4 regions of the Halopseudomonas pelagia genome follow, and region 4 is predicted to be linked to each of the others. Evidence: predicted binding sites of a transcription regulator. Region 4 holds the regulator's gene; each other region holds the start of a gene.
What was found. Region 4 encodes FliA, which starts transcription of late flagellar genes. Its sites were predicted from a motif close to CTAAAGTTTNNNNNNNNNNNGCCGNTAA; they were not measured.

Region 1: a site for FliA is predicted at 5,981-6,008, ahead of EAO82_RS11550 (methyl-accepting chemotaxis protein). Genes of this name have one in related genera too.
Region 2: a site for FliA is predicted at 1,891-1,918, ahead of EAO82_RS09850 (methyl-accepting chemotaxis protein). Genes of this name have one in related genera too.
Region 3: a site for FliA is predicted at 5,982-6,009, ahead of EAO82_RS09765 (methyl-accepting chemotaxis protein). Genes of this name have one in related genera too.

Annotation. Positions count from the first base shown of each region.
Region 1 is NZ_CP033116.1:2,451,277-2,458,950, reverse strand. It holds gene EAO82_RS11595 (TIGR01620 family protein) at 1-833, opposite strand, end outside; gene EAO82_RS11590 (YcjX family protein) at 830-2,188, opposite strand; gene EAO82_RS11585 (NINE protein) at 2,269-2,670, shown strand; gene queD (6-carboxytetrahydropterin synthase QueD) at 2,777-3,133, shown strand; gene EAO82_RS11575 (TetR/AcrR family transcriptional regulator) at 3,142-3,729, opposite strand; gene EAO82_RS11570 (glutathione S-transferase N-terminal domain-containing protein) at 3,751-4,122, opposite strand; gene EAO82_RS11565 (DUF3820 family protein) at 4,209-4,451, shown strand; gene EAO82_RS11560 (YcgL domain-containing protein) at 4,453-4,746, opposite strand; gene rnd (ribonuclease D) at 4,743-5,888, opposite strand; gene EAO82_RS11550 (methyl-accepting chemotaxis protein) at 6,082-7,530, shown strand; gene EAO82_RS11545 (ComEA family DNA-binding protein) at 7,568-7,674, opposite strand, start outside.
Region 2 is NZ_CP033116.1:2,085,956-2,093,629, forward strand. It holds gene EAO82_RS09845 (hypothetical protein) at 1-56, shown strand, start outside; gene EAO82_RS09850 (methyl-accepting chemotaxis protein) at 161-1,843, opposite strand; gene EAO82_RS09855 (LysE family translocator) at 1,961-2,548, opposite strand; gene EAO82_RS09860 (AraC family transcriptional regulator) at 2,596-3,438, opposite strand; gene EAO82_RS09865 (enoyl-CoA hydratase-related protein) at 3,568-4,374, opposite strand; gene EAO82_RS09870 (MauE/DoxX family redox-associated membrane protein) at 4,481-5,227, opposite strand; gene EAO82_RS09875 (NYN domain-containing protein) at 5,415-6,239, shown strand; gene EAO82_RS09880 (hypothetical protein) at 6,275-6,661, shown strand; gene EAO82_RS09885 (Sbal_3080 family lipoprotein) at 6,800-7,222, opposite strand; gene EAO82_RS09890 (hypothetical protein) at 7,652-7,674, shown strand, end outside.
Region 3 is NZ_CP033116.1:2,060,536-2,068,209, forward strand. It holds gene EAO82_RS09745 (PAS domain-containing sensor histidine kinase) at 1-1,172, shown strand, start outside; gene EAO82_RS09750 (DUF2235 domain-containing protein) at 1,193-2,209, opposite strand; gene EAO82_RS09755 (SdiA-regulated domain-containing protein) at 2,389-3,273, opposite strand; gene EAO82_RS09760 (sensor histidine kinase) at 3,347-4,477, opposite strand; gene EAO82_RS09765 (methyl-accepting chemotaxis protein) at 4,640-5,953, opposite strand; gene EAO82_RS09770 (hypothetical protein) at 6,232-6,537, shown strand; gene EAO82_RS09775 (LysR family transcriptional regulator) at 6,778-7,662, opposite strand.
Region 4 is NZ_CP033116.1:3,486,727-3,494,400, forward strand. It holds gene EAO82_RS16050 (chemotaxis protein CheA) at 1-1,422, opposite strand, end outside; gene EAO82_RS16055 (protein phosphatase CheZ) at 1,449-2,243, opposite strand; gene EAO82_RS16060 (chemotaxis response regulator CheY) at 2,265-2,642, opposite strand; gene EAO82_RS16065 (RNA polymerase sigma factor FliA) at 2,838-3,575, opposite strand; gene fleN (flagellar synthesis regulator FleN) at 3,572-4,399, opposite strand; gene flhF (flagellar biosynthesis protein FlhF) at 4,443-5,804, opposite strand; gene flhA (flagellar biosynthesis protein FlhA) at 5,906-7,674, opposite strand, start outside.

The DNA.
Region 1 (7,674 bases), 1.0 Mb from region 4:
AGCAGGCTGTCGCTGAGCGCGCCAATCGCCATTTCGCTGCCGCCCGCCAGGGCGATATTGCGCAGCACATGCCGAGCCAAGCGCCAACGGCCCAGCTGTCCGATTGGCAGTCCATAACAGATGGCAACGCGCTGCATCATGCGGATATTGCGCCAGACCACCAACAACAGGTCTATCGACACCCAGGGGCTGGTAGCCACCAACATTCCGGTGCTGACTGATTCGTTGCGGATCATCAGCCGGGCCTGTATATCCAACGGTTGATAGAACTGCTGATTCAGTCGCCGGCTTACCTCCTGGGCGCTGTGCGACTGATCCAATCCAGAACATACCTCCACCATGCGCGGGGCCAGGGGTGTATCACGATACAAGGCTTGCAAGCGCTCCAGCCAATCCAGCGCTAGACGTTCGGAAGGGTCTGCCAGTGCAACGCGCATTTCTTTACGCAGTTGCTCGAGTGTTGTCAGGCGTTGCCGTTGCTGCCGCAGTGCGCGCCAACTGAGCAGGCCGGTTCCGGCCAGCCCTAACCCCAGCGCACCGATTACCCCGCCTGCCACAGGATTCCAGGCCCAGGCGTCCAGGGTCCAGCGGCCCCACTCCAGCGCTGCACCGCCAACGACCACGGCCAGCAAAAGCTTGCCCATACGCGCCGGCCAAGGGCTGACGGGCGGCGCATTGAGTGTGCCTGGCAAGGGCACCTCGGTTGCCGTCGCCCGTGGCCTGAGCTGCTCAGCCGACTCACCGAGGACCTTCACTCCGTCAGCCGGCTGCGCCGGTGCCGGCTCCCAGGTTTCCAGAATGCGGGGCTGGTCACTGGTAGGTTTGTAGGTCATGGTTGCGCCCCCTCAAGGATCCAATTGACCAGATCATCCATCCGGTAATGCGGAAAAGGCTCGTTTCGATGCAGCCCGGCCGGCGGTCGCAACTGCAGTAAGGAGGGCCCCTTCAGCTGCAGATCCAGGGGCAGGTGCTCGGGAATACTGGCTGGCTGATAGCGGATAAACGCCGTCTGACCGACCAGACCGCCAATCATGGTTTCGCCATCCTGCTCGGCAGCGCGCACTGCGGCCAGCGGAAAACCCTGGACCTGTACGCCACCGTGGCGTACTTCAGACAGGCTGTCGGTGACCAGGTCCTCGAGACACTGCTGCAGCGCTCGTTGCTGATTCGGTGCAACCTGGTCGACCTTGGTGGCACATACCGCCATATGAGCGATGCGCGGTTTGAACAGACGCTGGAACAGGGTGTTCTGGCCGTAGCGGAAGCTACCGAGCACTCCCTCCAACGCCAGTTGCAGGTCACGCAGAGCGGCCTGTCCCGCTTGCATGGGCGCAAGCATATCGACCAGCAAAATCTGCCGATCCAGCCGACTGAAATGCTGCTCATAAAAGCCTTTCACCACGAAGTCGCGATAATAGTCGAACCGCTCGCGGCATTGCGCCCACCAACTGCCAGCGCCCCCCTGGCTATGCTGATTGGCGCTTAGCAGAGGTACAAACATCAACATCTGCGGCGCAATACCGCTACCAGGCAACATGAAACGCCCAGGTTGATTGCGTGACAAGCCTGCCTCACTGCGGCAGCGCAACAGAAAATCCGTCCACTCGCGGGTCAGTTGTTCCAGCAGCGTCTGATCACAGGGCGCGGCCGGATCGATGGCCAGTAGTCGTTCACGCAAATCGCCAGCCAGGCTGACACGCGGCTCAGCATCCAGCAACGCGCGCATCTGCTCATTCCACTGCCCGAAAGTCATGCCCAGCAGCGGTAGATCCAACAACCACTCCCCGGGGTAATCGAGCAACTCCAGACGCACGTGGCGTTGGCCCTGCAAGCTTTTCAACAGGCCCTCCGGGCGAAACTGCAGGTCAATAACGACCCGCGACAGATCAGAAGTCGATAACGGCCATTGCGGCGGCTGGCCCGACAGCGCTCCCAGCGCCTGCAGATAGGCAAACGGCTGTTCCACCTGTTCACGCTGCCATCGCACTGACAGCAAACGATCAAACGGGCGACGACGGGACAGCAAACCACGCTGGTGATTCTCCAGCTGATTGATCAAGCTGGTTATGAAGGTGGTCTTGCCAGCACCACTCAATCCGGTCACGCCCACGCGGATTGTCTGGCCACTCAAGCGTGCCGCTTGCTGCTGCACCTGTTTGAACCAGTTCACATTTTTTACTGCAACCATGCAGGCACTCCGGGAATCATTTAAGGTCTATGCTCTTTGGCAGTATCGCATAGTCCACTCAATCAATAGAGGTTGGCCACATGGCCTATTCAGACACACACAGCAAAGGCATCGGTTATCTACTCTGGATCTTCGGTTTCATGGGGGCACATCGTTTCTATTACGGCAAACCCATTACCGGCACCATCTGGTTCTTCACCCTGGGGCTGTTCTTTATCGGCTGGATTGTTGACCTGTTTCTGATCCCCTCGATGGATGCGCAGGCTGACCGGCGCTTTCGCAGCGGCCCGGTCAATTTCAATCTTAGCTGGGTGCTATTGACCTTTCTTGGCATCTTCGGCGCGCATCGCCTGTATATGGGCAAATGGATCACTGCGATCACCTACTTCTTTACCGGCGGACTGTTTCTGTTGGGCGTGCTCTACGACTACTGGACACTGAACGAGCAGATCTCCACCCGCAACATGCAGCGTGAATGGTGAAGGCCAGTTGAAGACTGCGCTGGTTTACAGATTCAGATAAACTTGCGCCCCTTCAATAAGCTCAGGTTCAGCAGCCTGGGCTTAGTCACCTAGCCAGGTAGTCATCGTGGAAATATTCAAGGAATTTACCTTCGAGGCAGCGCACTTGCTGCCGCATGTACCGCAGGGCCACAAGTGCGGGCGCCTGCACGGGCATTCTTTCATGGTGGCAGTGCATATCAGCGGCGAACCGGATGCGCATACCGGTTGGATTCGTGATTTTTCCGAACTCAAGGCGATTTTCAAGCCGCTGTATGACCAGCTTGATCATAACTACCTGAATGACATTCCCGGCCTGGAAAACCCGACCAGCGAGGTTCTGGCCAAGTGGATATGGCGTGAACTTAAACCGCTGTTGCCCGAACTCAGTCAGATCACCATCCGCGAGACTTGCACCAGTGGCTGCGTGTACCGCGGCGACTGAACGAACACTTAGCCAATCCTGGCCAGCCGCGCTTCCATTAAGAAGGCAATTTCTTCGGTGGATTCCAGCACCGGCCTGGCGCTGGATTCGACCCGTGCCTGAATTAATGCGCCTTCGATGGTCGCAATGGCCAGTTGCGCGAGCCGCCTGGCGGTTTCGGCATCGGCGCCCTGGTGTTCGAGCAAATGCCTGATTTCAGCGGTCCATTGGTTAAATGCCTGTTGCCCGGCCGCGGCCATTCGAGTGGATTGCGGAGTGGTTTCCAGCAAGGTAGTGGCCAGCGGGCAGCCATCTTCAAAAGCAGAAGCTTCCAACCAACCGGCGAGCAGCTTGCCATAAGCACGCATCACGTCAGCCGCCGAGCAATGTTCCTCGCCCAGTTTTCGCAAGGTTTGCGAGACAACGGCCCCTGCCAGCAGTGCCGCCTCCTCGCCCAGCTGCTCCTTTCCCTGGGGGAAGTAGTGATACAGCGAACCTTTGGGCGCACCACTGTGCTGCAAAATATCAGCAAGCCCTGTGGCCGCATATCCGCGGCGGCGGAATAGCGTAACGGCGGCATTCAGAATATTACTGCGATGTCTTGAGGGGGCGCCCATTCCAGCTCCTGCTGCTGCGGATCAAGCCGCTGCGAATCGCTCTTGGAGATAATCATCAATGGCTTTGGAGTCATATAGCCAGGTAGTGCCACCCGCCTCGTCTATTCGCAGGCACGGCACTTGAATCTTGCCACCTTGCTCCAGTAGCGTCTGACGGTCCTGCTGATTATTCTTGGCATCGCGCAGCGTTACCGGCAGGTTGAGTTTGTGCAGCGTACGCCGAGTCTTGATACAAAAAGGACAGGCACGAAATTGGTACAGACTCAAGGCAGCCGCTGCCCGCTCTACTTCCGCCTGGTCCTCGGCCGAACGCTTCATCTTGGCCGGACGAGTCAGAAAATCGACAAAAATGATAATATTTCCCAATCCATTACGAAGTGCTTTAACAATCATGACTTATCCTGTTGTGTGTATAGCAACGCGGTCAGTTGCTGAACGCGACGATAGCATGCAACGACCCTGGACACCCGGAACCTGCGATGAACCCAGAAGATCTACCGCTGTTGCTCGAGCGTCAAATGCCCTATGGCAAATACCAGGGCCGAGTCATCGCCGACTTGCCCGGACATTACCTTAACTGGTTTGCCCGTGAGGGATTTCCGCGCGGGGAGATAGGTCGCTTACTCGCGCTTATGCAGGAAATCGATCATAACGGGCTTTCCTACCTACTGGATCCGTTGAGAAAAGCGCCGCCGCAGCGACGTTCAAGGTCGCCGAGCTGATTCAGATCGGGTCGTTGCGATAGAGCAGTTCGTCTGGCAAATGCACCAGGTATTCATCCTCCTGGGGCGGCATTTGCAGGTGGTACCCCTGCTCTTCGAGATTGCGCAACACGATATCAATATCTTCACGTGCCAGCTTGCGCTCGGGCGTAAGCACCAGATCCATGGACAGTTCCGGCTTGCCGAAAAACTGCATCAGCGCCTCGGGCAATTCACTCATGTCCTTTTTACGTGGCACGTACAGGTACATGCCATCCTTGCGCTTACTGCGGTAGATGGAACACATGACTTTCATTCGGCTTGATCTCTGGCATTGGCAACCGCTAACAGCTGTTCACCCATAAGGACGCGCCGCCAGCCATTCAACTCATCAGGCAGTTGATAGGGCCCGCCTGGATAACCGCTGCGGACCAGGGCCTCCAGATGCTTCTTGCGCAGCATCAGCTCCTCAGCCATGCCGAGGGTTGACGCGTGCTGCTGGCCGACTTTCTTCAAAACCTTGAGCAGCTTGTTTGCCTCCGCCGGCAAGGGTTCCGGCAGGCGCTGAGGCCAGTCATGTTCAGGCACCTCTTGCCCTGCCCGTATAAGATCGAGGATCGCTTGACCGTCCTGCCTGACACTGCGTGGATGCATATCTTCGATACGTGACAGCGCCTGCAGACTATCCGGCTGACGCTGGGCCAACGGGCATAATGTTTTTTCGCGCAGCAGGCGATTGCGCGCCTGATCACGCTGACGCGACTCACGTTCACGCCAACTGGCCAAGACCTTGAGAACCGCCAGTTCGGAGGGCTTCAGCCGCCAGGCCTGTTTGACGTTCAGATAAGCCGTTTCTGGCTCCTGAATCCGTGCGGCGGCATTGACCAGCTCTGCGCTGTCTTCCAGCAACCAATCGGTCAAACCTGCAGCTTCGATACGCGGACCCAGCACCTGATAAAGCTCTGCAAGGTGCAAGGCATCAGCGGCGGCATAGGTGATCTGATTGGGGCTCAGGGGCCGTTGCAACCAATTGGAACGGGTTTCGGCATTGGACAGGTCAATATCCAACAGCGCCTTTACCAGGCGCGAGTAGCCCATGGAAAAGTCCATGCCCAGATAGGCAGCGGCCATCTGCGTGTCGAACAGTGGCATCGGCGCCACGCCGCAGAGCTTCATGAACACTTCCAGATCTTCGCTGCAAGCATGCAGCACCTTGATCACGTCTGGGCTTTGCAGTAGCGCCACCAGCGGCGACCAGTCGGTAATTGCCAATGGGTCAATCAGGTAAGCCGCTTCTCCGTCGCCGATCTGAATCAGGCCTGCGATCGGAAAGAATGTCTCCGTGCGCTCGAATTCAGTGTCAACGGCGACATAGGGCAGCATGAGCCAACGCTCACACCAATGCGCCAGATCGGCATTACGATCAATCATCAAGGGTTCAACCAGCGCGCTCGTCATATGCAACCTTCATCCGTTTTCAGCGAATGAGTATACCTGAATCAAACAGTGAAACGCGGCCCGTCCCGCGGACTGTTGTGTGACAAAACTCATTCAAGTTTGATCCTTGTCAACCGATACTGCTAAAGCATATTTATACTGGCTGCCCAGTGTCTTCGCGGCGGCGATTGCACGGCCTCAAAGGAGCAATGACGTGGTTCTTCAGCATCTACCGTTAAAATACAAATTCTGGGCCGTCAATTCGGTAGCATTCGTCACCACCCTGATGCTGGTTCTGGCCGCTCTCTGGATCGAGCAGCACAGCCTGCAGGATCAGCGAAAGCAACTCGCCGGTGCCGTGCTGGCCTCCAACAATAGCTCCATCCCCGCACTACCTGGGCTGAAAGAAATTCCACCAGAACCCCGACACAACCGATTGACCTCAGGCAACACGGCCACCCCTCTGTGGAAATCTGCTGAGGAATTAGACCCAGCGGATGCCCGCGAGTTCTATGGGCTCTGGGCCGGCCAACAGGCAGGGCAACCCTACCTGCTGGGTGTTGAGCGTATCCCCTATATGCAGTTGCTGATCGAACGGGCGCTTTTTTACGCTGTCACCGTGACTCTGCTGATGCTGTTGCTGCTGGTTGTCTCACAACTGCTGATCTCGTTTATTACCGGGCACATCATCGCGCTGCGTGACGTGATGCTCAAGGTCCAGCAAAGCGGTGATCTGACCCTGCGCGCGCAGGCTGACTCACGTGACGAGATCGGCTCCATAGCGCGAGCTTTCAATGCCATGCAAGCATCGCAGCACGACATTGTCCGCTCGGTCAGGCAGGCTGCGGAACAACTGGATGCAGGCACAGCCAATCTGGTTCAAGTCATGGCCCAGATGCGCGCGGGCATGACCAGCCAACAGAGCCAGACTGACATGGTCGCCGCTGCTGCCAACGAGATGAGTGCGACCGTACAGGACATCGCGCGCAATTCGTCGACGACTCGCGATCAATCCAGGCAAGCGGATTTGCTGGCACGCGAAGGCCATGATCGGGTGAACCTGGTTAGTCAGACGATCGCCGGCCTGGCGACCAGCATCGAACGTTGCACCCGGCATATGGAAACCCTGCAAGGACATAGCCGGGAAATCAGTGGCGTGGTCAGCGTGATTCGTAATATCGCCGAGCAAACCAACCTGCTTGCCCTTAATGCTGCCATTGAAGCCGCGCGCGCCGGTGAGTCAGGCCGCGGATTTGCGGTGGTCGCAGACGAAGTACGAGCTCTGGCGCAACGGGTCCAGATCTCTACCGAGGAAATTCAGCGCATGATAGAGGCGCTGCAAAGCGGCACCAGCGCGGCGGTGAGCGATATGCAAGCGAGTGCAGCGCTGACGCATGAATCAGTCGAGCAAAGCCAGCAGGCGGGAGAGGCACTGGGGATTATTGCAGCCGCCGTCAGCCAGATTCGCGATGGAAATAGCGAAATCGCCTCTGCCGTAGAGCAGCAGAGCCAAGCGGCAGAAGCCATTACCGAGAGTGTGGTGCAGATAAGGGATGTGACAGAAACTACCGTGAGGCAAACCTCACTCAGCGCTGCCACCAGCGAGCAACTGGCCAGTCTGGCGCACACCCTGAGCGGGTCGGTGAGCAAACTCAAAACCTGATATCGACAACGCTGCGCCGATACCAGGTACACCGCGGTTACTTCAGGGTGATCCGCTCCTGATTCTTGGCCAGGGTAGCCTCGCCAATACCCTTGACCTCCCCCAGGTCTTCAATCGCGGCAAAGGCGCCATTGGATTCGCGGT
Region 2 (7,674 bases), 1.4 Mb from region 4:
GGCCAGCTGCCCAGCGGTTTTCCCAAGCTTTGGCCGAAGAACTCGTCGCCCACTAATCGCCACCCATCGGTATCCTGGGGTTATTCGCGGTTATTGTCCGACCCAGTACAAGCGTTAGGTCAGCGGAGGTACAGGCGACCTTGCCTGAGCCTCGCAGGTATCAAATGCGGAACTGACCCACCAATGAGCCCAAACGATCGCCGAGTGACGACAGATCGCGAGCGGTCTTGGCGCCATTGGCGGTTTCATCTGCCACGCTTTCTACTGCTGTGGCGATCTGATGCACGCTGCGATTGATCTCTTCCGCTACGGCCGTTTGCTCCTCCGCGGCGCTGGCGATCTGCGCGTTCATGGAGTTGATGGTGCCGATCAGTCGTGCGATGGCATCCAGTGACATGCCCGCTTTATTGGCGTGCTCGCTGGTGACTTCACCGGCATCGCTGGAGCGGCGCATTGAGACGACCGCAGCCTCCGTGCCCTGTTGCAGGCGCTCGGTCATGCCCTGAATCTCCTGGGTGCTCTGCTGGGTACGGCTGGCCAACGCACGGACTTCATCAGCCACTACCGCAAAACCTCGGCCTGCTTCACCGGCACGGGCGGCTTCGATGGCTGCGTTCAGCGCCAGCAGGTTGGTTTGTTCGGCTATCGAGCGAATCACGCCCAGCACGCTGACGATCGACTGCACATCCTTTTGCAGAGTATCCAGCGTGCTGCCGCTGCTGCGGATGTCCTGCACCAGGGTATGAATCTTGGCGATACTGCCATCAACGATGGCTTTGGCATCCTGGCCTTCTCGATCAGTTTGTTGCGCCGCTTCTGCTGCGCCCTGGGCGCTTCGGGCCACTTCCTGCGCCGCAGAGGACATCTCGTTGATGGCCGCGGCGACCTGCTCGGTCTCGCTGCGCTGTTTACCCATGGCAGCGTCGGAACGCTGGGCCTGGGACGATACGTCTGCAACCAGCACCGTTAGCTGGCCGGTCATCTCCACTGTCTGCCGTACCAGCCCGTGTACCTTGTCTACAAAGCGGTTGAACGAGGTCGCCAGCTCACCAATTTCGTCATTACTGGTCACGGGTAGCCGGCGGGTCAGATCGCCTTCACCCTCAGCAATGTCGTCCAGATTGCTCTTGATCTGTTGCAGTGGGCGCAGCAGGGTGTTGGCCAGGATGACCCCTGCGATGCCAAAGACAATCAACAGCACGGTCGCGATCACCAGGATGCTGGTAATAATGGTGTTCACGCGTTCGCTGATGGCTGCTTCCACTTCGGCGAGTTGTGCGTCTATACCATCCAGGTTGATGGCTGTGCCTATAGCCATATCCCATTTGGGCAGGTAATAGCTGTAAGCCAACTTCGGCACCGTGACTGCTTCATTGCCGGGTAACGGCGAGGAGTAATTGACGTAGTAGCTGTTATCTTTTGCTACGCGAACCAATTCACGGTTGATATAAACGCCGTTCGAATCCTGGCGGTTAACCAGGCTGTTGCCGACGTCTACCGGACTGTCACCGCGGAAGAGTCTGACCACGTCGGAATCATGGCCGAAAAAGTAGCCGTCTTCGCCGAACTTTATCTTCGATAGCACGGCAATGGCTTGCGCGCGGCTGCTCATATCGCCGTCACTGGCGTTTTCGTAAAGTGTCTGAACCGAACCAATGGCGATCTGGATGTAGTTGCGCAGCTCAGTGCGGCTTTCTTCCATCAGCCGCTCGCGGGTGGTTTCCAGCTCATGCTCGGCCAGATTATTCAGGATCTTCGCGGCGGCGCCGCTCAGTACCAGGGCAAAAAGAATGACCGGCACGAGAGCCAGCAGGACGACTTTCGATTTAAGGGACATGCGCACGTGCTTCTCTCCGAGAGGTCGGCAGTCATACACATGCCGTTGCTTGTCTATCGGCAGCGTCGAAGGTTACTGAAGAAGAAAACCACGAAAGAAACTCCTTCCGGACGGTTTTTTCAGCTACCCCAGCAAACCAAGCCAGCCTGACAGGGCGAGCAACAGCCCCATCAACTGATTGAACCGGCGCAATTGGCTGGGTGAATTCAGGCGCGCCTGCGCTTGCATGCCCAGCCAGGCCCAGAGCAGCATGCAGGGAATGGCCATCAACAGAAACAACAGCGCCAGCAACCAGGCGGGCGCGTTGGCGCTGGCCATAAAGACGCTGACCACCGCCAGCGCGACTGTCCAGGGCTTGGGATTGATCAGTTGCATCAGCGCCGCCACCCAGCCACTCAAGGGCTGTGCTGTATGCGTATCAGTTTCGACTTCTGCTGGCGCATGAGCGATTTGCCAACCCAGATAGGTCAGCCAGAGCGCGCCTGCCCAGCCAAGTAGCTGGGCCGCTACCGGCACTTCCAATAACGTCTGGCCCAGACCAATACCCACCGCCAGGACCAGCCCGGCCGATGCCAGACAACCCCCGGCGATGATGGGTAAGGTTGCGCGCAGGCCGAAGCGCGCGCTGTTGCTCATCGCCAGAAGGTTGGTCGGGCCAGGCGTGATGGAAGCCACAAAGGCAAAAAGCAGAAAAGGCAGCAGATGAGTCACGATGAATCTCCCGAGATTAGTTGTCGGGAGTTATTCTCCGCGCCTGTTCAACGGCCGTCTGGAAGGTGCGTGCAGCGCTGTTGATATGCTGCTGGAGTCAAGCCGTAAGCGCGTTTGAACCAACGCCCCAAGTGGCTCTGGTCGGCGAACCCCAGGCCTGCGGCGACCAGTGCCGGCGACTCGCCCGCGGCCAACTTGCGACGCGCCTGGGCCAGTCGCAGTTGCACCAGGTAAGCGTGTGGCGCCAGGCCGAAGGCAGCCTTGAAGGCACGATTCAAGCGGAAGCGGTCGACGCCTGTGAGGCTGGCCAGATCGGTCAGGCTGACATCGTCCTGCAGATGAGAGTGCAGGTAGTCCCGTGCCTGCCGGGCCACCTGCGGCATGCGTGGGTCGGTTTCGGTCCGTCGACGCCAGTGCATTTGGCTGGTCAGCTGTGTCAGCAGGTAGTCCAGCGCCGTCTGGCGCACAATGCGTAGCTCCTGCTGATGCAGGGTCTGAAAAGTACTGGCGATAGCAAAAATCAGTTTTGGCGACTGTGCCACGGTCATGCTCATGGCCGGCACGCAGTCTTCAGGCGCATCGCCAAACAGGCTACGCAGCTCCTGTTCCAGCCAGCGCGGATCCAGATACAGCATGGAGTAGGTGAAGCCATCTGTAGTGGGTGCTTCGCCATCGTGAATCTCGCCTGGCTCAAGCAAAATGACCTTGCCCGGCACGCTGTCATAAAGCTGTCGCCCGCAATGAAAGCGTTGTACTCCTTGCTCGGTAAAACCGACCAGATAGCTGTCGTGCCAGTGCGGGTCGTAGGCATGCCCCTCAAAATGCGCACGAATGGTCTCAATGCCGGTGTCGGCATCCTGTTTGAGATCAATCCAGTTACGTGTGCTCATGGGCATCAAGCCGGTAGAAGTGGGTCTACCGCATCATAACGCGTGGGGCGGGGGTGTCTGGAAGATTTGTGCAAATGCGGTTGGGGTCAGCCCCATCCGCATTTCTGCAGACCGGTGAGCAACTGCGTTTCAGCCTCTGCCCGGTTGGGGAAAGCGTGGTGCACGTTTTTCCTTGAAGGCGGCAATACCTTCTGCTGCCTCTGCACCACCCAAAGCGACCGCCATCAGCTGTTTTTCATGGTCAAGTTGCTTTCTGAATGCGTCCTGATCGGGGCCGAGCAATTGCAGGATCGCGCTCTGCGATGCCCGCGCACCCTCGGCCAATTGCTGGCCTAGCTCCAGCGCGACCTGCAAAGCCGTTCCCGGCTCGACCACGCGGTTAACTACACCCGCCTGCTGAAACCGTTCTATCGGCAAGCGTCCGCCAAACAAGGCAATCTCTGCGGCTAACTGATGGGGTAAGGACTGGGCAAGAAAAGCCGAGCCGCCGCCATCTGGCACCAGCCCGGCTTTGACGTAAGCCATGGATATATAGCTGCCGCTGGCCGCCACGATCAGGTCAGCAGCAAATGCCAGCGATGCTCCGGCCCCAGCGGCGCCACCCTCAATGGCAGCAATCACCGGCTTCGGGCAGAACTTCAATTTCAGCACCAGATCATGCAGGCGCTGGATCAGCGCCGCACGTTCCTCGACGGGCAGGGCAGCACGGGTTTCCAGCGAGCGTAGATCACCACCCGAACAGAAGAAGTCACCGGCGCCGCGCAGCACCAGATTGGCGATTTGCGGATCTGCCAGCGCGTCGTCGATATGCTTTTCCAGCAATATGTACATCGTCGTTTCAAGCGCGTTGCGCTTGTCTGGCCGGTTCAGTGTCAACACCAGTGTGGGGCCGCAGCGTTCAGCCAGAATGATGTCGTTGGTAGCGGGCAATGTCATGGTGCCTCCGTAGTCGAAAAATCAGTGGCTACGAATATACCTGTTTGGGTCGCGGCAGCAGGGCGCATAAGCTGGTTGAATGGTGGTCAATCCAGCTGCTGGTAAATCAACCGCCAAAGTATCTGAACATCCACAACCCCATAGCCATCATCATCAGATTTTCAGTCAGCGATACAAAACCCAGCGGCACACTGCTGCCGCCGCCAACGCAGGCGCATTTAAGCTCGCGTTTATCGATGTACACGGCCTTGAATACTGACGCCGCCCCGATGGTACCGATAACCAGAGCTACCGGAATGGCAAGCCACAGCAAGGCCCCGGCTACCATCAACACGCCGGCAAACAATTCGGCGTAGGGATAAATATAGGAGTAGGGCACTTTGCGGCGGGCGAGCAGATCGTAGTTGAGAAACATGGTGGAAAAGCTCTCGATATCCTGCAATTTGAGCAGCGCCAGAATGCACATGCTGAAAGCGATAAACAGCTCGACAGTTCGCAGGCTCAGCAGCGCCCCACCGGCCATCCAGATCACCGCCAACGCCAGCAGTGCGGCAACCCCGAATACCGCCAGGACCGGTCTGTAACTGGTATCATCGGCGGACTTTACCTCTTTGCCAAAATGCCGGCGCAGATCGTCGTAACCGCCGATACGCTGCTCGCCGATAAAGGTTTGCGGGGTGGTATCAACATCATGCTTGGCCTTGAATGCGTCGGTTTCTTCGCGGCTGGTCAGCCAGTTGTCGTCCACGCTGTAGCCTTGCCGCCTGAGCAGATCAAGCGACTTCAGACCAAATGGGCAGAGGTGCTTTTTCATGACCATGCGGTAAAGCGTGGCGTGTTTTGCCTGAGTCATAGACTACTCCTCTAGTGTTGTGGGCATCTTCTTGTGGCACGGCGATCCGGCTTAGGTTCCATTGGTTTCCCTCAAGGGGCGAGCGCAGCTTGAAACGCTTTACCTCATGGCGACTTGCGGCTAACGTCAGAACTAATTCCGTATTCAAAACAAGGACGCCATGAATACCACCTCCAGGTCGACTGCCATGCAGGACTTAACTAACGGAACCGAGGCTACAGTTGCGATTCTGGTGGACTGCGATAACGTTCCGCCGGAAATCCTTCCTTACGCACTGCGCGTTGCCGCCCAGTTTGGCCGCGTGGCGTTGCGCCGCGGCTACGGCAATCACACCACGTTGGCAAATCGCTGGCAGGAAGCCTTGGTTCGCCAGGCGTTCACGCCGCATCTGCAGTACCAGTACGCTTCGGGCAAGAACACCGCTGATATCGCGCTGGCGCTGGACGCGCTTGAAGCCATGTTTGACCAACGCGCCGACACCTTCTGCTTGGTTACCAGTGACTCCGACTTCGCCTACCTGTGCCGCAAATTACGCGAGCGCGGCTCGCGCGTGTGCATAGTCGGCGAAGCGAAAACGCCGCAGGCACTTCGTAACGCTAGCGACCAGTTTTTTGAATGGTCGGCTGATGATGCAGATCCCGATGGCACTAGCGATTCGGCAGAAAAAGCCCCGGTGAAACTGGAGTCCGCCGCCAAGCCCAAAGCCCCGAAGGTAGAGCCGAGCAAAGAGCTGGTTAAAGATCTCGCCAAGGAAACCAACAAACCACCGGTCAAGCAACGACCCCGTTTTGTGGTGGAGGCAGTCACTCTGCTGGCCAGCGAATCATCCGAGGGTAAAGTCGGCCTGGGCGCGCTCGGGCAATACCTTAAGCGCACTGATCCAGCCTTTTCCCCCAAGACCTACGGGCATTCCGGGTTGCTGGACATGGTGAAGACCTATGATTTGTTGGAATTGAAACAGGAAGCGGGAGCGGGATGGTTTGTAGTGTTGGCGGACGTGAAGAGCGGATGATCCCGTCCCCCTAGATGAAGGCTGGAGGCAAGTTGTTGGATATACGCCTAAGAGCTGCTGCTGCGATAATCACCGCATTCGCAATGTGCGTCCCGCTATTTGTGGTCTGTTTTATTGGCGATCCTCGTTATCCGGCGACATCTGGTGAGCTTGGCTTTTCCTCGGCAGCCTTCCTTCCCGCGTTGGCAATACTTCTAGCCACACCTTGGCGAAAAACCCAGATAGCAATGCTGTTATTGTTAACAATGATCTTTTTCTTGGCTCTTTTTGAGGGGATCAAACCTACCAGCCAGCTTAATCACGAAGGTTCTGACCTGGCTTTTCTGTTCTTGCACGTAATGCACTTTTTGCTAACTCTCGTGATCCTGGTTTTGCTATGCGGCTGGAGAGCTATAAAGCGCATCCGCCGCGTACCGTATTAAAGTGTCGGATGACACGCCAGAAGCCGCTTACGCTCTAGCGCTTTTTTGATTGGTGCTCTTAGGTGATTGCCGCACGGCCAAGGTTGGTCAATACAGATAACGCGCGTTGAGAACGCTGCTGTTCGAGCTGCGAGCGCGTCACTTGCCGAGCAACTCATCCACGACAGGATCCATTTTTGCTTTCGTACTTTTCCATTTCGTCAGATCCAATCCGCCTTTACCCTTGAGGTGATACTGCGCGAAGCCGACTTTTCTTCCGTGGTGCTCCAAGCGGAGCTCTGCGTGATGCAGGTATGTGGTCACGTCCCAATTTTTCAGCGCGGTATAGGTCATCGTGTACTCGCAGCCGGCGGGTATCTCGTTTTCAAATACTTGAGTACCAATGTCGTGATACTCGATTCGGCTTCTCACAACGCTGAGGAAATCGGCAACAATCACTTTGGGGTTTTCTTCGATGCATATTTGCTCGGGCATTGTCTGTGTGCTTATCGGTTGGACTTGAATAGAGGTACACCCGGCTCCCAGCAAGGCAAGTGCGGTAATGGAGAGTATTTTTTTCATTTTTATATTCCGGTTCGAGACTACTGAGGCCCAGAAAGAGGGCAGGACGTGGCCGGGTCCTGCGCGAGCGGGGCGCAGGATTCGGTATTAAAGTAAGCGGGGAAGAACAGATAAATAGATACGAGACTATACGTCCAAGACTTTCCGTCCGAGACTATCTGTCCGAGACTATCCGTGTCTGAGTGAAGGCTGGCTGCATTCCCTTGCTTGGCTTCAAGGGTAAGGTAGTCCCTTGGGAAAAGTCCAAGATAATCTACGAAGTTCTAAGTCGAAAGACTTTTTTCTGAACGGAAAAAGTGGCCTTTATTGGGTGAAGCGGTTAACTTATCCAAATGGCATATGGCCACCCACATAGGCTTGGCGGACGTCACTGAGATGCACGACGTGGACTGAGACCTGGTACGTTGTTACTCGAACCCAGGGAGTTTTATGGATTCCGAAGTAGTACAAAA
Region 3 (7,674 bases), 1.4 Mb from region 4:
AACGCATGGAGACGCAAAAGGCGCTCGACTATGCGCGTGAGGAGCTGCTGCAAGCGCAGAAGATGGAAGCGGTCGGCCGCCTTACCGGCGGCGTGGCGCACGACTTCAACAACTTCCTGACGATCATCCTTATCAGTCTGAAAATGGCGCGCAAGCGGGTGATGGATTCTCCCGATGTGCTGCGTTTTGTGGACAACGCGATCCAGGGCGCCGAGCGCGGCGCCTCCATGACCCAGCGCATGCTGGCGTTCTCCAGCCGCCAGTCGCTGCAGCTGGAAGTGCTCTCGCTGGCTGAGCTGGTGCAGGGCATGCGTGACCTGCTTCAGCGCTCCATCGGACCGCAGGTACGTATTCGCACCCAGACCGCCGGGGCGCTGCCGCCTGTACAAGCTGACGCGCATCAACTGGAAACCCTGTTGTTGAATCTGGTACTTAACGCACGCGATGCGATGCCGGAAGGCGGCGATATCACCATCAATACGCGCCGACCCCTTTGCCAAGAGCTGCCCATGACCGGTCTGGATGACGAAGACTGGGTGATCTTGGAAGTGGCTGACGTCGGTGAGGGCATGGACACGCAAACTCTGGCACGGGCAACCGAACCCTTTTTCACCACCAAGGGTGTGGGCAAGGGCACTGGTTTAGGCTTATCCATGGTGCACGGTATTATCGAACAGCTGGGTGGCAAGCTGAAACTGCATAGCGAGCCCGGTCTAGGTACGCGCGCGCAGCTTTGGCTGCCTGTCTATCAAGGTGAGGAACCAGTGGTTGATCACGACGAGATGGCGCCTACGGCCGATTCGGCTGTCGCGCTGCGAGTTCTCGCCGTGGACGATGACGCTCTGGTACTGACCAATACCTGCGCGCTGCTTGAAGAGATAGGCCATCTGCCTTTCTCAGCAGGTTCGGCTGCTGAAGCACTGGTTTTGCTGGAGCAGGAGACGGTTGATCTGGTGATCACTGATCACGCCATGCCGCTTATGACTGGCAGTGAATTGGCTGATCTGCTGCATGAGCGCTACCCGGGCTTGCCGGTGATACTGGCCACCGGGTATCTGGAAATCGGCTATCAGCAGACCGATAACACACCTCTGCTGACCAAACCCTTCGATGAGCAGGATCTGGTTCAGGTAATTTCCCGGGCGGTCAGCCGATCCAAGGAGCAGGGCTAGCTGGTCAGGCGAAGCAAGCCTCAGTCGAACAGGCTGACCTTGCTCCAGTCGTCCTTTATCTGTTTGAGCAACTGGCGTAACCCCGGGCTGCTGTATTTGGCAGCGGGGTCTTCCCAGCGCTTGCGCACGCTGCGGTGCAGTTGCGCCTCGGGTACTCGCACTCTGGAACGACGCATGATGCGGTAGAAGCCTTTGTACTCGTTATGCTTGCTGCCCAGGTGATTCGGCTGCAGCTGGGCCTGCAAATGCGCTTCCAGATGCAGGCCGGCGCTCTGCGCTTCACGGCAGATCCACACCCCGGCGTAGTCTCCCAGGGAATGATCCGGATAGCCGCCGCCGATATCGGTATGGACGCCAGCAAACCACACCTGCTTCAAATCAATGCCCGGTTTGAGGGTCCAGAGTGCTGGTTCAAAGTCTTCCCGATTCTCATCAATGGCCACCGCATGCCGTGCGTGGCAAATGATGCCGCTGGGTTCAGTGTCATGAAACAAATAGCGCGCTGTGCCCAGCGTGCCGAGAAAGGGCGCGGGTATACCCAATGCGCCGACGGTATCGAACACCCCAATAAATTCTATCTGGCTGATATCGGCCACGGCGTAATCCTTCCTGAACTGGCGTGCTTTGACTTCACCCGGGGAAGAGGCTGGACTGCGCTGGCGATACAGCTCATAGGCCGCATTGATGTGCCCGGCGTGCGCACGTTTGAGAATGCCGCAGTTGCGAATGAGCCCGCCAAGCGAACGAACGGTGTAGGCGCCGCGGCTGAAACCGAACAGGAATAATTGGTCACCGACATCGTAGTTGTGCACGATAAACCGGTAGCAATCCATGATGTTCTTGTCGATGCCCTTGCCAGTAACGCCCCCGGTGAGACGATCGCCCTCGGAACCTACACCCCAGTCGTAAAACACCACTTGCCGGTTGCCCTGCGCGTCAGCCGGGGCAACCGCCTGGGCGATGCGCAGAACATGAGTAGGTTTGTCGCTTTCCGGTGACTGCCAGGTGCCGTCGGCGCAAATAACGATACGTTTCATCGCGTACTCCATGGTCAATACTGGAGCACAACTGCGGCGGCTGCCTGCACTCGCATGAGTCAACCCTAAGGCATGCCATGCAAGGCAATAATGGTCCTAGAGGGTTTTCTGGGGCTGCTGACTTCAGCTGCAACCTGATAAAGGTATAGCGCAATCTGCGACAGGCTGCAGGTCTGCGGTTACATCCGCTCAAAGCGGTAAAACAGGTTTGGTTCACTGACCACGAACAGGTTGCCTTTGTCGTCCACGGTCATGCCTTCCGGTTGCGGAATGGATTCTTCCAGCCCGGCAAAACCGGAATTCAGCGCGCTGAAGGCAATGACTTTGTTTTGCCCATTAAACTCGATGATGGTTTTTGACTGCTCGCTTAGTAGCAACATATTGCCGTACTGCGGCGCGAAGGTGACGGAGGCCAGGTCGGTAGTGAATACCTTGTCGTTGATTAGCGTCTTGTGGTCGCGGATGGATAGGGCCATGCCGCCCTCAAGTGTCTTGCGAAAGCCGCCGATCTCGATCAGGCTCATCGGGTCACGTTCCTTGGTGACAAACAAACGATCGCCAGCGATGTCGTAACCCAGGCCCTCGACGTTTTTGTTTTCGATTTTGTCGGCCAGGTTCAGCGTGATAAAAGGCAGACCCTCACGATAAATCGTCGAAGTCTGCAGGGGGACATCAACAATGACGATATTTTGCAAACGTTCTTCGGCAATCGCCAGCATGCCGTCACCCAGATAAGCCACTGCCTCGGTGTCAGCAAACCCGTCCAGTTTTGTTTTAAACAGGGTGTTGCCTTGCTTATCCAGGGCGATCAGTTCGGTTGGTCGATTGCTGACTGCCCAGAGATGATCGCGGTCCGTATCCCAGGTCAACCCCGAAAGGCTTTGTTCAACGCCCGCAACGGGTAGCGCTTGCACTGTGGCTTTCAGCTCCTGCAGAAGAATGGACTGTGAAGTCCATCTCTCTGCGTTGGCCTCGGTCTTGTATGAAAAATAGACGCGGTCCAGCCACGGCGAAGTGGCCAGATAAGCGATAACCAATGCAAGTAACGTAGCGGCGCAGGCCATGAGCAGGCGCCTGGATCTCCGGGGCTGGGCGGGAAGAGCGGCGGGGATCATTGGCAGCCTTGTGTCTGTTGGATTATGACGCAGTTTTAGGTAGCTCTACCTTGAAAGTCGTTCCCTTGCTCTGCGTGGACTCCACGCTCACTTTGCCGTTATGGGCCGTGACAAGTTCTTTGACAATATACAGTCCCAGACCCAGGTTCTTGTTCAGGTTTTCTTTTGCATAATGTTTGCGGTGAGCCAGATGGAAAATGTTCTGCTGTAGCGACTCCAGTATGGGCTCCCCATCGCTCTTCACCGTCAGGATTACCTTGTCATCAAGGCCTTCACAACTGACAACGACCTCGCCCATCGGAGCACCATGCTGCAAAGCGTTACTGATGAGGTTCTGACAGATCTGCCCGATGCGGATGGCGTCCCAGTTACCGCTGCAGTCGCCGGTTATTACTTGCTTGAAAGTGTTTTCACTATGCGCTGAGCGAAATTCTTCTATCAGCTGATGGATAATCGCGGCCAGGTCGGTCCGGCTGCGGCGAATGCTAAGGCCTTCACCAATACGGGTTTCGGTGAAATCCATCAGGTTATCCAGCATTTCCTTCATCCGCTGCACGCTGGCAATCATGGTTGAACCCAGCTGGTTTAGACTGTTGCCGGCATCCTCCATGTTTTTCAGTTTTGCCGCACCAAAGCTCAATACCTGCAGAGGCGAGCGAAGATCGTGGCCGAGCATGCCGATAAAAATATCCGAGTTTTCAGTCACCGCTTCGGAGTAGCGAGCAACCGATTCAGCCAGAGCTTTATCTATGGCTTCATTAAAACGGATCAGGTCTTCCACCTCATCCGCATCTTTCTTATGCGGGGGTGCTGCCCCGTCAAACCACAGGCGCAGAACACTGGCGCGTAAAGCCCGATATTCTGCAACCAAAAGGCGGATAGAGAAGCCTGCGCCCAGGCGTTCATCCGCATGTTCTTCGGCCGGGGTGTCCGCACCAGAGGTCGGGGCATTTCCTTGCGATTTCGCCTCGCGTTCCGGTTCAGTCTGGGCGCTGGTCATATCGCGGACGATGTTGGTCAGAAGCTCCTTCGCATGATCGCGGAGCTCAACTTCATTCATATTTCCGCCGGGCGGCTGATTGGCGCGCGCAAAGTCCTGCCATTCCTTGAGAATGGCCTCAATATTTGCGGAGATGAACTCATGCAATCTCATGGGTTTTGTTGCTCTGCTGGGCCTGATTTCAGAATAATCGGGCGGCAATGTGAAAACCCGACTTGCCGCGGCGGGGAGTTGGCTTAGTCAGATGCTGTATAGATAAAGATGATGTATGACTATACGGAGGGGGGCGCCGCAACACCAGCGCCCCCGGGAAAGCTACTTCAGTTCCTTGGCAAAGCGACCAACCGCATTGACCACCTGTTTGGCGCCCTTCTGAATTTCAACGATCACCGTCCCCGCCTGACCCGCCAGCGCCAGGCCCTGAGCTGCTTGCTCACGGCTACGGGCCATGCCATGTACGGCATCTTCGGCCAGCGACTGGTTCTTCTCCACCACCTGGATGATCTCTTCGGTAGCCTTGCTGGTGCGACCTGCCAACTGCCGTACTTCATCCGCCACCACCGCGAATCCTCGGCCTTGTTCGCCCGCCCGCGCAGCCTCAATGGCCGCGTTCAGAGCCAGCAGGTTGGTCTGGGCTGCAATGCCACTAATGGTCTGAACGATTGAACTGATCAACAGGGATTGTTTGCCTAGCGCTTCGATACCCTGAGTGGCAGATTCCACTTCACGCGCTACATGCTCCATGGTTTCGACGGTATCCTGGACCACGGATGCGCCCCGTTCCGCGCTCACGTCCGTCTGCAGCGAGATGTCGTAGGCGACGCCAGCGGCTTCCCTGACCTCGGCCTCCCGCTCTACCTGATCACTGACCACGCTAGCGAACTTGACCACCTTGTACAGCGTGCCTTCGGTGTCATACACCGGGTTATAGCTGGCCTCCAGCCAGACATCGCGGCCCATGCTGTCGATCCGCTGGAAGCGGTTGCTGACGTATTCGCCCCGATTGAGCGTTTGCCAGAAGCTTTTGTATTCTGGCGAAGCAGTCGTTTCGGGAGTACAGAAAAGACTATGGTGCTTGCCGACGATCTGCTCCTTCGAATAGCCCATGGCTTGCAGGAATTGCTTGTTGGCGCTGATTACCTTGCCGTCCAGGCTGAACTGGATCACGGCGGTAGAGCGCATCAGTGCATCAATAAACTCCTGGTTTTCCTTCGCAGCCTGGATGCTATGGGTCACGTCGCGGGCAACCCCCTTGATACTCAGTAACTCGCCCCGGTCATCCTTCAACGGGTACCAGTTGACGCGCAGCCAAACCAGGCTGCCGTTGCTGCGCAAGTACCGGTAATCATCTGAAATCGGCTGAAATTTGCCGACGGCGGCCCTGAAGTTATGAAAGCAGGGCAGTTTGCTCACGTAACTTGGCACTACCTCCGCCATTGGGCGGCCTTGCAACTGCGCTGGAGTGTAGTCCAGCGCCTGGGCAAATTTCTGATTAACCACCGCTATTTTGAAATCCTTGTCCAACTCGATATACATCTCATCAGACGCCAGCATGGCTGCCAACTGACGCAAAACATGCAGCTCCTGATCCTGTTCCTTGAGCCTGGCTTTCAAATGGTGGTTAAACATGGCGATGTCCGTAGAGGAGGGTGAGCTGTTATCGGCCATACCGAGACGTTCTTTACCCGCTCAAATGCAAGTTTTTAATCATTTCGAGCTCACAAAGGGGTGTAGTTGTTTCAAAAAGTTAATAAAACAGATAATCAGTATTCGCCATGCTCTACAGCCGAGTAAAACTGCGCATTTCAAATGCCAGCTTGTCGTGGCATGGTCTGATTAAAACAGGGTGAACTTTTTATTTAGCATACTTTCTATTGAGTACGCTTCTTAAAGATAAAAGGTGACTCATGAAAAATCTCAAACTATCCAACGTTCTCTTCGCTTCCGCATTTACTCTGGCGCTCGGAGCTGCTGCGCCCCTGGCTGTTGCAGCTGATCATGACAAGCATGATGCGGATGGCACTCATCAGGAGATGGACAAGAAAGATCACAAGGCCGGTCACGGTGACAACGCCACTGGCAACCCCGGCGCGCCTGGTAGCGATGGTACCGGAACTACAAGCGCAGGCTCCGAAGCACCCAATGCACCTGCCCATGTTCCCGGCGGCACCAATCCGGAAGATGCTCCCGAGTCCAATCGTGACGTAGAGTAATTTTGCCTCGACATTCTGTCCGATGTAGGTAGATTGGCGTTTGCTTAAAATCGTTATCTGATATTACAGGCAAGCGGAAGAAAGAAGGTCTGTGGTTATATCGTTATCTTGATATAGCCCAGACCTTTTTTATTGTTTTGAATATTGTTTATTGAGCTAATGGCAAGTGGCGGGCGATATGCATATGAGATATTTATGTAACCTGGGGTGAAAAAAGTGGCATACAAGAGCGCCATATTGTCACAAGGTTTCGCGCATCAGTTCGATATAGCGCTGCGCGCCCAAACCCAATGGTCGGTCCTTGACCCAGACCATATCCACCCATAGCCACAGCTCGTTGGTCATGTTCTCGAAGCGGATCTCCAGCAGGCTGCCCGCTGCCAACAAAGGCTGGATCAAAGTTCGCGGAAGCCAGGCCCAGCCGAGGCCAGCCTGTACCAGGCTAAGGGTGGCCAGATGACTGTCGGTTAGCCAGATCTGTCTTGAACGCACCATGCGCGGATCGGATTCTGTCACGTCGCCGCTGGCTACCACAATCTGCCGCATGTCCATCAGTTGTTCTTCCCGAATCGGTGCACTGCCTGCGAGCATTGCAGGATAATCGGGGCCCACCACGGCGACCAACAGCTCGCTGCCGAACTCCTCGAAGCGCTCGCGCTCGTCAATGGCCGGGCGTTCAAATACCAAAGCGATCTGTACCGAGCCTTCGTGCAGCAGCCTTAGCGCATCTGCTTGTGGTTCGGAGCGGATTTCCAGTTCCAGTGTGGGGAATTCACGGGCCAGCGCCGCCAGGGGACCGTTCCATGCCGCAGAGAGCAATTCGGGTGCAACGGCCAATGTCAGCCGCTTTTCCAGCCCCTGATGGATTTGCAGTGCTTGCGTCTGCAGTTCCAGCAACTGGCGCTGTACCTGCCTGGCCTTGGGCTCAAGGGCGAGCGCTGCGGTTGTCGGCAGAGCTTCACGTGCTGATCGATCAAACAGCTGTAGATCCAGCTCGGCCTCGAGCTGTGAAATGCTCATGCTGATGGCCGAAGGAACGCGCTTGAGCTTGCGCGCTGCGGCAGAGAAGGAGCCGCAATCCAGTACTTCGAGAAAAACTTTCACGGTTTCGCTGGTGAATGCCATGGCTTGTCAGAT
Region 4 (7,674 bases):
CTCGACCAGGTTCTTGTCCAGATCGGTTTCTTCACCGACCAGTTCAAGATTGATCTCCTTTTTCAGGCTGCGCGCCAGATCGCGTACAACCCGGGGAAAGCGGCCGAAGACTTTCTTGATTGGCTGCATGCGCGTCTTCATCACTGAAGACTGCAGGTCGGCGGTGACCACATCCAGATTGCCCACGGCCTTGTTCAGCTCTTCATCACCGCTGCTCAGGCCCAACCGCACCAGCCGGTTGCGCACCAGCACCAGCTCGCCGACCATATTCATGATGTCGTCGAGGCGCGCGGTATCTACCCGCACGGTCGTTTCGACGGCGGGATTCTCGCCTCCGGCCTGTTTGTCTTTGGCTAAGTCCGCAGCCGGCGCAGGCGCTTTCGCCGGCTGGGGCGAAGATGCGGGCGCCTTGGCTGCCGGCTTGGCGACTGCCGCAGCCGGTACCGCCGCGGATGTTTTGGCCGCCGGCGCTGCTACCGCGTCGTCCAACTTGCCCGGCGCCTGACCGTTACCATGCAACTGGTCAAGCAAAGCTTCGAACTCATCGTCGGTGATATGCTCTGGCGCATCTGCCTGAGGCGGTGCGGGCGGACTAGCCGCCGCTGGAGCATCGGCTGAAGAAGGAGGTGAAGAAGTGGATGAAGAGACGGCTTCGCTCACTTTGCCCGGCGCGGCGCCCTTGCCATGCAACTCGTCGAGCAACCTCTCGAACTCGTCGTCATCGATTTCATCACCATGGCCGGCAGAGATGGCAGCCGGGGCCTCAGCCTTGGGTGCAGGAGTCACTGCCGCCTGCTGGCCGGTGCCGTGCAACTGGTCCAGCAAGGCTTCAAATTCATCGTCGGTTATTTCATCACCGCTGCCATGGCTAGGCGCTGCCGCCATAACCGGCACAACTTCTTCGACGGCAGTGGCGGCGGGGCCTTTCAAGGCATCGAGCAACTGCTCGAACTCGTCATCGGTGACATCACCCTGAGCTTCGGGAGCGGCTGCGCTGTTAGCGTCAGCGGTTGCCGAGATCACATCTGCGCTGGCGGGCACCGCGAGCGCAGCAAGGGCCTCGAGCAGCGCCGGATCGGCCGGTTGCGGTTGTTCACCTTCGCGAACCTGCGTGAACATCTCATTGACGCTGTCGAGCGCCTGGAGCACCACATCCATCAGCTCCGAATCAACCTGGCGCTCACCCTTGCGCAGAATGTCGAAGACGTTCTCGGCGATATGGCAGCAGCCTACCAGCGCATCAAGCTGCAGAAATCCAGCGCCGCCCTTGACGGTGTGAAAGCCGCGGAAAATCGCATTGAGCAGATTGGTGTCATCAGGACGGTTCTCCAGATCGACCAGCTGTTCAGATAACAGCTCGAGGATTTCTCCGGCTTCCACCAGAAAATCCTGAAGAATTTCCTCATCCGCGTCAAAACTCATGCATCCACTCCCGGGCGTGCTTGTAGTTAGAAGCCCAGACTGGAGAGAAGATCATCGACTTCATCCTGTCCGGATACAACGTCTTCTCTTTTATCGGCATGAATCTGCGGACCTTCACCCCTGGTGGAGACTTTTTTTGCTTCTTGCTCGGATTGGCCATGGTTGATGCCGGCAATCCGATCTACCTGACCGGCCATACGCACCAGATTGACCAGGCTTTCTTCCACGTCATGGACCAGCGTGGTCACACGCTTGATCACCTGACCGGTGAGATCCTGATAGTCCTGGGCAATAAGAATATCGTTGAGATTAGCGCTGACCTGGGCACTGGATTCTTCGGTCTTGGCGAGGAACTCGCCCATACGCCTATACAGTTCGCGAAACTCGCCGGCTTCCATCTCACGCCGTTGCAGACGCTGCCAGTCGGCGCGCAGGGCACTGGCTTCTGCGCCTAGGCTGGAAACGATAGGCGCGCTGGTTTCGACCAGATCCATGGTGCGATTGGCGGCTTTATCGGTCAGTTTGACCACATAATCAAGGCGGTCCGAGGCATCCGAAATCTTGGAGACTTCAACACCGTCAGCCAATGCGTGGGAGGTATCGATCTGGAAGTTGACGATTGAACTGTGCAACGCCCGGGTCAGTTGACCCACTTCGTAATACAGACCGCGATCGCGAGCCTGATTGATTGCATGTATGACCAGTATGGCTTCGCCGTACTGGCCCTTTTCCAGGTAATCGACCAGCTGCCGCGCATTATCTTTGAGGGAATGTTCGAATTCCTGAGCGGTTGCCTGGCCGGGATCCTTACTTAACGCCATAACCTGTACCCCGGATAATTATTATTTTGCCTGAACCCGCTCGAAGATCTTCTCGATCTTTTCTTTCAACGCTTGAGCAGTGAAAGGCTTGACCACATAACCATTGACGCCGGCCTGCGCCGCTTCAATGATCTGGTCGCGCTTGGCTTCAGCCGTCACCATCAGCACCGGCAGATTTTTCAGCCGGTCATCGGCACGCACCGCGCGCAGCAGATCAATGCCACTCATGCCCGGCATGTTCCAGTCGGTCACCAGGAAGTCAAAGCTGCCGCTCTGCAACATCGGCAAGGCCGAGGTTCCATCGTCGGCTTCTGCCGTATTGGTGAAACCCAGGTCGCGCAACAGATTCTTGATAATGCGCCTCATCGTTGAAAAATCATCAACGATGAGAATTTTCATATTCTTGTCCAAGTCGACCTCCGTACAAACCAGGAAGAGTGCACTGTCACACTCCGTTAAGCTACTGGCCAAACAAGCCTTGTAAACTCAATAGCTGCCAGTGTAACCGGAGTGGCCATCCGGTGTTGCTTACACTGACATTCAATACTTATTCTTCCAGTCCAGCCGGGCATTGTCCGGATACCGGGAACAAAATCAATCGTTTCGCCATCCACTGAGCCTGGCGCGCAGTCGCGCGGCACACTGACTATGCAGTTGGCTGACGCGCGACTCGCTGACGCCGAGCACCGCACCGATCTCTTTCAGGTTCAGCTCTTCATCGTAATACAGCGACAATAACAGCCGTTCGCGCTCCGGCAAGCCTTCGATCGCTTCAACCAGCGCAGCGCGAAAGCGTTGATCCTGCAAACCGCCCAAAGGCTCTTCATCGCTGTGCGCATCGGCCCGCGTACCGCTTTCGAGCAGCTCATCGAAACTGAACAGTTTGCTACCGGAGGTATCATTGAGAATGGCGTAATACTCTTCCAGGCTCATCTCCAGCTCTGCGGCGATCTCATGATCCTTGGCATCACGACCCAGGCGCGACTCTACTGCACGCACCGCATCGCTGACCATACGGGTATTACGATGCACAGAACGTGGCGCCCAGTCACCCTTGCGCACCTCATCCAGCATGGCGCCACGAATACGGATACCCGCGTAGGTTTCAAAACTGGCGCCCTTGCCGCTCTCAAATTTGCGCGAGGCCTCGAGCAAGCCAATCATGCCCGCCTGTATAAGATCATCGACCTGAACGCTGGAAGGCAGACGGGCGAGCATGTGATAAGCGATGCGTTTCACCAAGGGGGCATATTGGGAAACCAACTGATCCTGATTGTTAGCGGAACACTGTGCGCGTGTATACATGCTCAATCCACCAGCCGTTTGTGTCATAGGCCTGAGCCCGTCTGCTGCACCAGGCGCTCGACGAAAAATTCAAGATGCCCACGTGGGTTGGCCGGCAGGGGCCAAGCATCTACTTTTTGCGCGATGCCTCGAATGGCGATGGAGGCTTTGCTGCGCGGAAATACTTCATAGATTGCACGCTGCTTCTGCACGGCTTTGCGCACGTTCTCATCATAGGGCACTGCTCCCACATACTGCAGAGCAACATCAAGAAAGCGGTCCGTCACTTTGGTCAGCTTAGCAAAAACGGCCCGGCCTTCCTGTGGCGTATGTACCATATTGGCCAATACGCGGAAGCGGGTCATGCCGTGATCGCGGTTGAGTAGCTTGATCAGCGCGTAGGCGTCAGTAATCGAAGTGGGTTCATCGCACACTACCACCAGCACTTCCTGGGCGGCGCGCACGAAGCTGACGACCGAGTCGCCAATGCCGGCGGCGGTATCAACGATCAGCACGTCGATGTTGTCGCCAATATCGCTGAAGGCCTGAATCAGCCCGGCGTGCTGCTGGGGGTTGAGGTTGACCATGGTCGCGGCGCCGGATGCCGCTGGCACTATGCGCATGCCGCCCGGGCCATTCAGAAGCACATCACGCAATTCGCAGGTGCCCTCCAGCACGTCAGCCAAGGTGGCTTTAGGCTTGAGACCCAGCAATACATCGACGTTGGCCAAGCCAAGGTCGGCATCAAGCAGCACCACACGGCGCCCCATGTCGGCCAGGGCGATGCCCAGGTTGACCGACACGTTGGTTTTGCCGATACCACCTTTGCCGCCGGTGACCGCGATAACCTGAACCGGATGTTTGCTGCCCATCTGCGTGGCTTACCTTGTTATCAATAAAACTGTTGAACGTCTGTTAACCAGCACGCTGATTGTGCAGTATACCGGCAAACACATCAGCCATCGCCTGATCGGGCGGGCTTTCGTTGCCGGCCAGGCTTACCGCCCGGCTAACCAGTTGGTGGCCAACTGCACGGCTTATATCATCCGGAATGCGCTGGCCATCTGCCAGATAGGCTACCGGTAAACCCTGCTGCATAGCCAGACCCAATACTTCACCAAGAGTAGCCGACTCGTCCACCTTGGTGATCACACAACCATCCAGGCCACACACCTTATAGGTGTGATACGCGGCCTTGAGCACCTGATATTGACTGGTGGCAGCCAACACCAGCAACTTGCTGACATTGGTACCCAAGGCGGCCAATTGGCTCAGTTGACCCTGAAGATGCGGATCCTGCGCTTGCAGGCCTGCGGTATCCAGCAACACCAGGCGTTTGCCGGAAAATTCCTTGAGCACGTCGGCCAAACCATTCTGCTCGTCTACTACCCGCACTGGCACGTTCAGAATACGGCCCAGGGTGCGCAACTGCTCATGGGCGCCGATGCGGTAGGTATCCATGGTCACCAGGGCCACGTGCTGGCTGCCGTGCTTGAGCACATACCGCGCAGCCAGTTTGCCCAGCGTGGTGGTTTTGCCAGAGCCGGTCGGACCGACCAGCGCAATCACACCGCCCTCTTCAATCAATTCATCACGGATAACCGGAATGCTGTGCGACAGGTGAGCCAGCAACATACGCCAGGCCTGGCGGGTGTTGGGCTCATCGGCGACCAGACGCAACAGCTTCTGGCTCAGCTCGGCGGGCAGACCCAGTTGGGTCAGGCGGCGCCATAGGCTGGCTTGACGCGGCTGCTGTTGATTGATCTGACCCCAGGCCATATTGCCCAGCTGCGCTTCGAGCATCTCGCGCAGCCCGGCGATTTCCGCGCGCATCGCGCTCAAGCCCGAACCGGACTCAGCTTCCGGTTCAGCAACCCGCGGCGCTGGTTCCGGTTTGATCCTGGCCGCGGCCGGTTGCGCCATCTCGTTATTGAGGCGATCAAGAAAATCCTGCGCTTCCGGCGATCCGCCCTGCGCCGCCTGACGCAAGGTTTCGCCAAACAACTGGCGGTTGACGCTGGGGCCTGAGCTGGCGCGCTCCCCCGCTTCAAGCTGAGCCCGAGCGGTGACGATACGCTCTTGGGTTTTTTTCAATTCCTGGCTCAAGCCGGGCGTGGGGGGAGTCAGCCGTGGCGCTTCGTAATCCACTGCGGCAGTCAGTTCCACACCACCAACGACGCGGCGATTGGCGATGATGGAGGCATCGGCACCGAGCTCGTCGCGTACCAGCTTCATCGCCTGGCGCATGTCTGCGGCAAAGAAACGTTTTACTTTCATGGCTGACTCACCCTCTACATTCGTTTAACTGACTCGGCGGCTTTAGCGCTGCGTGTCCAATTCTGAGGCTTTCAGCTTTGGGCCCTTTCACTCTGAGCCTTTCAGCTTTGGCCAACTGTCGCGACAATGGTGACCTGCTTGCTGTCCGGTATTTCCTGGTAGGACAACACGTGGGCACCTGGCGCCGCATAGCGGACAAACTTGGCCATCATCCCGCGAACCGGACCCGCGACCAGCAGTATCGCTGGCTTGCCCTGCACTTCCTGACGTTGCACCGCATCGGCCAGTGAGCGCTGAAGCTTTTCCGCCATGCCCGGCTCGAGCATGATGCCGTCATCACCACCCTGCCCGGCCTTCTGTAGACTCTGTAGCAACATCTGTTCCAACCTTGGCTCCAATGTGATCACAGGTAGCTCGGAGTCAAGCCCTACAATGCTTTGCACGATGGAGCGCGACAGCGAGACGCGCACGGCGGAGATCAACGCGCCAGGATCTTGACTCTTGCCTGGCTGGTTGGCGATGGCCTCGGCAATGGTCCGGATATCCCGTACCGGCACCTGCTCCTGCAGCAGACCCTGCAATACCTTGAGCAGCCCGGACAGCGAAATGGTACCGGGCACCAGCTCTTCTGCCAGCTTCGGCGAGGCTTTAGCCAGCACCTGCAACAGCTGCTGAACCTCTTCATGGCCGATCAGCTCATGCGCATGCTTGTTCAGAATCTGATTCAGGTGCGTGGCCACCACCGTACTGGCGTCAACCACGGTGTAGCCGAGCGACTGCGCCTGGTCTTTCTGCATCGGCTCAATCCATATGGCGTCCAGACCAAACGCCGGATCCTTGCCGGCGAGGCCCTTGATCTCGCCAAAAACCTGACCTGGATTGATCGCCAGCTCACGATCGGGGTACACCTCTGCTTCGGCGACGCCGACACCCATCAAGGTCACACGGTAGGCGTTCGGCGCCAGGTCGAGGTTGTCGCGGATATGTACCGAGGGCATCAGAAACCCCATGTCCTGCGAGAGCTTCTTGCGCACGCCCTTGATTCTTGCCAGCAACTGCCCGCCCTGATTGCGATCCACCAACGGAATCAGCCGGTAACCGACTTCCAGGCCGACCATATCTACCGGGGTAACGTCGTCCCAGCCCAGCTCGCGGGTTTCAGGACGCGGCGCGGCCGGGACATCCGTTGCCCGGCGCTGTACTTCCTGCTCGGCGTTCTGCTTGAGCCGCTGGCGATTGGCAATAAAGTAGGCTGCGCCCGCGGCCAACGCGCCGAGACTCAGGAAAGAGAAATGCGGCATGCCGGGAATCAGACCCATAACGATCATGATCGCTGCCGCAATGGCCAGCGCCTTGGGCGAGGCAAACATCTGCCGGTTGACCTGCGAGCCCATGTCTTCCGAGGTGGATACCCGGGTCACCATGATCGCCGCGGCGGTAGACAGCAGCAGCGAAGGGATCTGGGCGACTAGGCCGTCACCGATGGTCAGCAGCACATAGATGCGGCCGGCATCGCCAAAGCTGAGGCCGTGCTGGGCCATACCGATAGCAAGGCCGCCAATGATGTTGATAAACAGAATCAGCAAGCCGGCGACGGCGTCGCCGCGTACAAATTTGCTCGCGCCGTCCATGGAGCCATAGAAGTCGGCTTCCTGGGCAACTTCCGTACGGCGCAACTTGGCCTGTTCCTGATCGATCAGACCGGCGTTCAAGTCTGCATCGATGGCCATCTGCTTGCCGGGCATCGCGTCCAGGGTGAATCGTGCGCTGACCTCGGAAATACGCCCGGCACCCTTGGTTACCACGACGAAGTTGATGATCATCAGAATGGCAAACACCACCAGACCGACGACATAGTTGCCGCCAATCA